2 regions of the Comamonas sp. GB3 AK4-5 genome follow, and region 2 is predicted to be linked to the other one. Evidence: riboswitches for the same ligand, from Rfam matches in the RefSeq annotation. Region 2 holds a riboswitch; the other holds the start of a gene.
The links. Region 2 has a riboswitch for glycine ahead of gcvT (glycine cleavage system aminomethyltransferase GcvT). Riboswitches for the same ligand answer to the same signal wherever they lie in the genome.
Positions count from the first base shown of each region.

Region 1 (3,403 bases), 910 kb from region 2:
TATAGATCTGGTCGAAGCTGCCGCCGTCGGCAAAGTGGTCCTTGTCAGCCTTGGTCCAGCCGCCGAAGGCCTTGTCTATGGTCACCAGCTCCAGCTTGGGAAACTGGCTGGCAAATTCGGCCGCCACCTTGGCGTCGGTGGGGCGGTAGAAGTTTTTGCCGGCAATGCGCTGGCCCTCGGGCGAGTACAGATACTTCAGGTATTCCTCGGCCACGGCGCGTGTGCCCTTTTTGTTGACCACCTTGTCGACCACGGCCACCGTGGGCTCGGCCAGGATGGACAGCGAAGGCGCCACGATCTGGAACTTCTCGGGGCCGAATTCCTTCAGCGCCAAAAAGGCTTCGTTCTCCCAGGCCAGCAGCACATCGCCCACGCCGCGCTGCACAAAGGTAATCGTCGAGCCACGCGCGCCGGTGTCCAGCACGGGCACGTTCTGGTAGAGCTTCTTCACAAAATCCTTGGCCTGGGCCTCACCGCCGTATTTGCGCTTGGCAAACTCCCAGGCCGCCAGATAGTTCCAGCGCGCGCCGCCGCTGGTCTTGGGGTTGGGGGTGATGACCTGCACGCCGGGCTTGATCAGGTCGTCCCAGTCCTTGAGCCCCTTGGGGTTGCCCTTTTTCACCAGAAACACAATGGTCGAGGTGTAGGGCGCGCTGTTGTGCGGCAGCTTGGTTTGCCAGTCGGCGGCCAGGTGGTTGCCGTTCTTGACCAGGGCATCCACATCGCCCGCCAAGGCCAGCGTGGCCACATCGGCGTCGATGCCGTCGATGATGGAGCGCGCCTGCTTGCCCGAGCCGCCATGCGACTGCTTGATGCTCACGTCCTGACCGGTCTTGGCCTTCCAGTATTTGGCAAAGGCCTGGTTGTATTCCACATACAGCTCACGCGTGGGGTCGTAGGAGACGTTGAGCAGCGTCACCGGCTGCTGCGCCAGTGCCGGCAGAGCGCCGAGGGTCAAGCCGGCCAACAGGCTGGCCAGCAGGGGAAACTTGATAAAGTGGCGGCGATTGGTCATTGAGGGTCTCGGTGGTTCTGGTTGCGTGGCAAACGGTTCTGAATCCCGTTGCTGCGCATTCTGAAACCCCATCCTCAAAACTGAAACCAATAAGATTTCAGTTTGTTATTACTCAAACATCCGAAGAATTTCCCCATAAGGATTCCCCATGGCACGTACCGTTCACTGCATCAAGCTCGGCCAAGACGCGGAAGGTCTGGACTTCCCCCCCTATCCCGGCGAACTGGGCAAGCGCATCTATGAAGGCGTGAGCAAGCAAGCCTGGGCCGACTGGCTCAAGCACCAGACCATGCTGGTCAACGAAAACCGCCTGAACCTGGCCGACGCCCGCGCCCGCCAATACCTGGCCCGCCAGATGGAAAACCATTTCTTTGGCAGCGGCGCAGACGCCGCAGCAGGCTACGTCCCGCCCAGCGCGTAATGCCATGAAGCGCTGAAGAAAGGGTTTCGCCCGGCGCGCCATCCCAGGCAGCACTTGCGGCTGACCCCACACAAAGCCCCTGCGCCAACGCCCTGGGGCTTTGTTGTATGGAAAGTTTTGCAGCGCAGCAAAACCACCTAGAATTCCAGATTCTCTGCGGGAGAGCGAGGCGGCCCCATGGCTGCCTCCGCCGAAGGCGCAAACTCCCATAATCGCTCAGGCCGAAGTACCGCAGAAAACATTCGCCAACTGGAGAGCAGCCCCGCGTGCCCATGCATGCACAGGGCTCACCGAAGGGGCAAGTGCCGCAGCACCAGGGCTGGGGCACGCAACTCTCAGGTACAAAGGACAGCGGGAGAGGCGCACCAGGCAGCGGACAAGGTTCCGGGCCTGGTTTTTTATTGATGGGCCTCAGCCATGCTGCCTTCCATTTCGCTGCTGGAGTCGTTCCAGCTGTCCAACATCACCGTCATGCTGGTGATCTATCTGATTGCCATCACGGCCGAAGCCATGTCGGGCGCCCTGGCCGCGGGCCGGCGCAATATGGACATTTTTGGCGTGGTCGTCATCGCCTTTGTCACCGCCCTGGGCGGCGGCACCATACGCGATATGGTGCTGGGCCATTACCCGATCGGCTGGACCCAGCACCCCGAATATGTCTATCTGGTGATCTCCGCCGGCCTGCTGACCACGGTGGTGGCACGCCACATGATCCGCCTCAAACAGGTGTTCCTGCTGCTGGACGCCATGGGCCTGATTGCCTTCTCGCTCATAGGCTGCAATGTGGCACTGGAGCTGGGCTACCCCACGGTGGTGGTCATCATGGCCGGTATGATCACCGGCATCAGCGGCGGCATTGTGCGTGACGTGCTGTGCAACCAGGTGCCGGTGGTGTTCCGCCGCGAGCTGTATGCCAGCGTCTCCCTCACCGTGTGCCTCCTGTTCCTGGGCCTGCGCGCGCTGGAGGTCAACTCCAATATCAGCACCCTGGTGTGCTTTGTCGGCGGGTTGATGTTCCGGCTGGCCGCCATCCGCTTTCACTGGCGCCTGCCCATGTTTTCTTACCAGCAGCGCTGGGAATAAGCTCCCCCCTGAGTCGCCTTCGGCGCCTTCCCCCAGGGGGACGCTGCCAGCGCGGCGGGGCGGCCCTTGCGCGGCAGCCTTGGTTTGAAGCCCGCCAGTTTTGTGCGCTGCGCCTTTGGGTTTACTCCCTCGCCCCTTTGGGGAGAGGGTGGGGGTGAGGGGCCCGCCCCCAAACACTGATACAGGTTTTTTTCCATGTCCGAACCGATGAGCCAGCTGCCTGATGGCACGCCCTATAACGGCACCGATCGTGTCTGTCTGCAGCAAACGCGCGAGGCGTTTCTGGCTGGCTGCGGTCTGCCAGCAGCCTGGGCGGGGCAGGCCCAGTGGCGAGTACTGGAAACCGGTTTTGGTGATGGCCTGAACTTTCTGGCCACCTGGGCCGCATGGCGGGCCGACCCGCAACGCCCGCGCCTACTGCATTTCACCGCGACAGAGACTTTTCCCGTCAGCGCTGCCGACCTGCTGCGTGCCGCACCGAGCGATCCGCAACTGCGCCCGCTGGCCGAGCAGCTGGCAGCGCGCTTTCACGGTCTGCTGCCCGGTGTGCACCGTCTCAGCTTTGAGAACGGGCAGGTACAGCTGACGCTGTGGGTGGGCGACACCCAGGCCATGCTGCGCCAGCAGACCACGGTGGCCGACAGCATGTATCTGCAGGCTGCACCGCCCAGCCCGGGCCCGGACACCCTCCCCAGTACCTGGGACGTTCACACCCTCAAGGCCCTGACCCGCCATTGCCGGCGCGGCACGCGGCTGGCGGCGGCAACCGTGGACGTAGACATGGGCCTAGGCAATGCACTGGCCCAATGCGGCTTTGCCCTGCAGCCCTCCGCCACGCCCTTGCTGCAAGCCTGCTTCAACCCGGCCTGGGAGCCACGTGTACG
Region 1 is NZ_CP166730.1:1,992,710-1,996,112, reverse strand. Features, by position in the region: gene ACA027_RS08920 (sulfate ABC transporter substrate-binding protein) at 1-1,015, opposite strand, end outside; gene ACA027_RS08915 (oxidative damage protection protein) at 1,164-1,436, shown strand; glycine riboswitch at 1,584-1,678, shown strand; gene ACA027_RS08910 (trimeric intracellular cation channel family protein) at 1,854-2,519, shown strand; gene mnmC (FAD-dependent 5-carboxymethylaminomethyl-2-thiouridine(34) oxidoreductase MnmC) at 2,715-3,403, shown strand, end outside.
Region 1: it holds a riboswitch for glycine, as region 2 does, so the genes downstream of both, ACA027_RS08910 (trimeric intracellular cation channel family protein) here and gcvT (glycine cleavage system aminomethyltransferase GcvT) in region 2, are expected to answer to the same signal.

Region 2 (3,403 bases):
CCACCGCCGCTTCGAATACATCGGGGTGTTCGATCAAGGCGTCTTCCACCTCGCGCGGGTAGACGTTCTCGGCGCCGGAATTGATCATGTAGTCGATGCGGTCGCGTATCCACAGATAGCCGTCGCCATCGATATGACCCAGATCGCCCGTGTGGTACCAGCCATGGGCCAGGGCCTTGGCATTGGCCTCCGGGCGGTTCAGATAGCCAGCCATCATGCAGGGGCCTCGCACCAGGATTTCACCCACCTCGCCCACGGCGCAGGGCTCCAATGGGTCGCTGGGCGCACCGTCCTCACGCACGCGGGCCACCAGCAGGTCATGGTTCAACGAGGGCAGCCCGGCCGAGCCGGCGTGGCTCAGCTGTTCATGCGGGTACAGCACCGACATGCAAGGCCCCATCTCCGTGGTGCCAAAGACCTGCACCAGGCCCGAGCCCACCTGGCGCGTCCATTCGCGGATCAGGTGCGGGGCCATGGAGGCACCGCCGTATTCCACCAGCCGCAGCGATGTCAGCTGGCGCTGGGCCAGCGCGGGCTCGTTGAGCAGCATGGTGACCATGGTGGGCGCGGCAAAGAAAAACGTGACCTTTTCCTGCTCGATCAGGCGCAGGGCATCGGCCGCATCAAAGCGGCGCTGCAGCACCTGGGTGGCGCCCACCTGCAGCCGTGGCAAAAAGCTGGTGTGCAGCTCGGCCGTGTGATTGAGCGGCGCCAGGGACAGGCCCACATCCTCGCGGCGGAACTGCATCACCTGGTGCATCATGGCGTTGTGCGCCAGCTTGCTGCGGTGGGTGTGCAGCACGCCCTTGGGCCGGCCGGTGGTGCCGCTGGTGTACATCAGAATGCAGGGCTCATCCTCGCCCACCTGCACAGCGACCGGCGTCGCGGGCTGCGGGGCTGCCAACGCATCCAGGCGGGCCGTGGCAAAGCCGGGCGCCATATCCGGGTCGGCATAAATCCAGTGCGGCAGCTGCGGCAGCAGATCCCGGGCTTTTTCCACCACGGCCGCGCCCTCTTGCTCAAACACCAGGGCCTTGGCGCCACCGTCTTGCAAGATAAAGGCCAGCTCCTGGGCCGCCAGCCGATAGTTGATGGGATTGAAGATGGCGCCCAGCCGCGCCGCAGCCAGCAGGGTGAAGACAAAGGCCGGCGTGTTGTACAAAAACGCGGCCACCACATCGCCCCGGCCAATGCCCAGCTGCTGCAGGCCATGGGCATGGCGGTTGACTTCGGCGTCGAGCTGGGCATAGCTCCAGGCCCGGCGGCCCTGGGCATCCGAGACCACGATGGCCTCTTTGTGCGGCAGATAGCGCGCCGGCCAGGCCAGCGTATTGCCCAGTGTCAATGCACTGCGTTGGACCTGGCCTTGAGAAATTTTTTGTGTATTCACCAACTTCGTCTCCCTGAACTCTTCGAAATTGGTATCCGAGTATAGGGAGCGTTTCAGAGCGTTTGCATCTATGCATATGCCGACCGCCCCCCGCAAACACCCGGTAGGCGGCCGGCCAGCGCCCGGATATACTGCGCCGGATTCGTCAGGAGAGCGCACCCGGCCGCAGGCCCAGCTGGTGCCGCCGAAGGCGCAGGGGCAACCCCAAACGCTCAGGCAAAAGGACTGACAGCCGCCCGCCGCATTGCCTGCGGGCGTACCTTGTTGGAGAGAGACGCGGGTGGTGGCACCCCGTCCACCGAAGGAGCAACCCCAAGGCCCAGAGGCTGCGGGCGAATCTCTCAGGTAAAGCGGACAGCAGGGCCAGGCGCTGGTGGCAGAGCCACCGGCATTCCCATTGGCTTTGCATTCCACCTCCTTCATGACCGCTGCCACCACCGACTTGCTGACCACGCCGCTGCATGCCCTGCACCTTGAAAAGGGCGCGCGCATGGTGCCCTTTGCCGGTTATTCCATGCCGGTGCAATACCCCGCCGGCCTGATGGCCGAGCACAAACACACGCGCGAGGCGGCCGGCCTGTTCGATGTCTCCCACATGGGCCAGTTGCGCCTGGTGGGGCCGGACGCCGCCGCCGCACTGGAAGCCCTGATGCCCGTGGACGTGCAAGGCCTGGGCCTGCACAAGCAGCGCTATGGCCTGCTGCTCAACGAGGCCGGCGGCATTCTGGATGACCTGATGTTCGTCAACCGCGGCGAGGATCTGTTCCTCATCGTCAACGGCGCCTGCAAGCAGGCCGACATCGCCCATATCCAGCAGCACATAGGCCAGCGCTGCCAGGTCATCCCCATGCCCGAACAGGCCTTGCTGGCCCTGCAAGGCCCGCAGGCCGCGGCCGTGCTGCGCCGGGTGGCGCCTGCTGCGCTGGAGCTGGTGTTCATGACCGGCAAGGCCGTAGAGATTGCGGGCATCCCCTGCTACATCACCCGCAGCGGCTACACCGGCGAAGACGGTTTTGAAATCTCCGTGCCCGGCCAACAGGCCGAGTCCCTGGCCCGCTTGCTGCTGGCCCAGCCCGAGGTGGCGCCCATAGGCCTGGGCGCGCGCAACTCGCTGCGCCTGGAGGCCGGTCTGTGCCTGTATGGCAACGATATGGACACCGCAACCACGCCGGTGGAGGCCGCGCTAACCTGGGCCATTCAGAAAGTGCGCCGCAGCGGCGGTGCACGTGCCGGCGGTTTTCTGGGTGCCGATGCGGTGCTGGGCCAGCTCGATCACCCCAGCACCCTCACCCGCCGCCGCGTGGGCCTGATCGCCACCGAGCGCGTGCCTGTGCGCGAGCCGGCCGTGCTGGAAAACCTGGACGGCCAGCAGGTGGGCATCATCACCAGCGGCCTGCTCAGCCCCACACTGAACCAGCCCATTGCCCTGGGCTATGTGCAGCCCGACTATGCCGATGCCGACACCGAGCTGTTTGCCATGGTGCGCGGCAAGCCCGTGCCCATGAAGGTGGCGGCCACGCCATTTGTGCCTACCCGTTATCACCGCGGCTAACGCCCAAAGTACCCCAAAAAACCATAGCTGCCCATGCAGATGTGCTGCGCAACTGGCATAAAAACCTGCCGCAAAGCCTTGCTGCATGCGCTGCTGCCGCTACAGTCGCGTTCGACCTGTTCCCCCGCCCGCATGGTTGATGCGGTCGGTTTATGAGATTGCCAACTTCCCAACGGAGCCTGCCATGAGCATCAAGTTTTCCAAAGAGCATGAGTGGATCAACACCGCCGACACCAACGCCGCCGTGATCGGCATCACCGTCCACGCACAAGACGCGCTGGGTGATGTGGTGTTTGTGGACCTGCCCGAGGTCGGCGCCAGTTTCAATGCCGGTGATGTGGCCGGTGTGGTGGAGTCCGTCAAGGCCGCCGCCGATGTCTACATGCCCGTGACCGGTGAAATCGTGGAAGTCAACGAAGTCCTGCGCGCCGACCCTTCCCTGGCCAATACCGACCCGCTGG
Region 2 is NZ_CP166730.1:2,905,150-2,908,552, forward strand. Features, by position in the region: gene ACA027_RS13075 (fatty acid--CoA ligase) at 1-1,390, opposite strand, end outside; glycine riboswitch at 1,527-1,624, shown strand; glycine riboswitch at 1,645-1,758, shown strand; gene gcvT (glycine cleavage system aminomethyltransferase GcvT) at 1,812-2,942, shown strand; gene gcvH (glycine cleavage system protein GcvH) at 3,127-3,403, shown strand, end outside.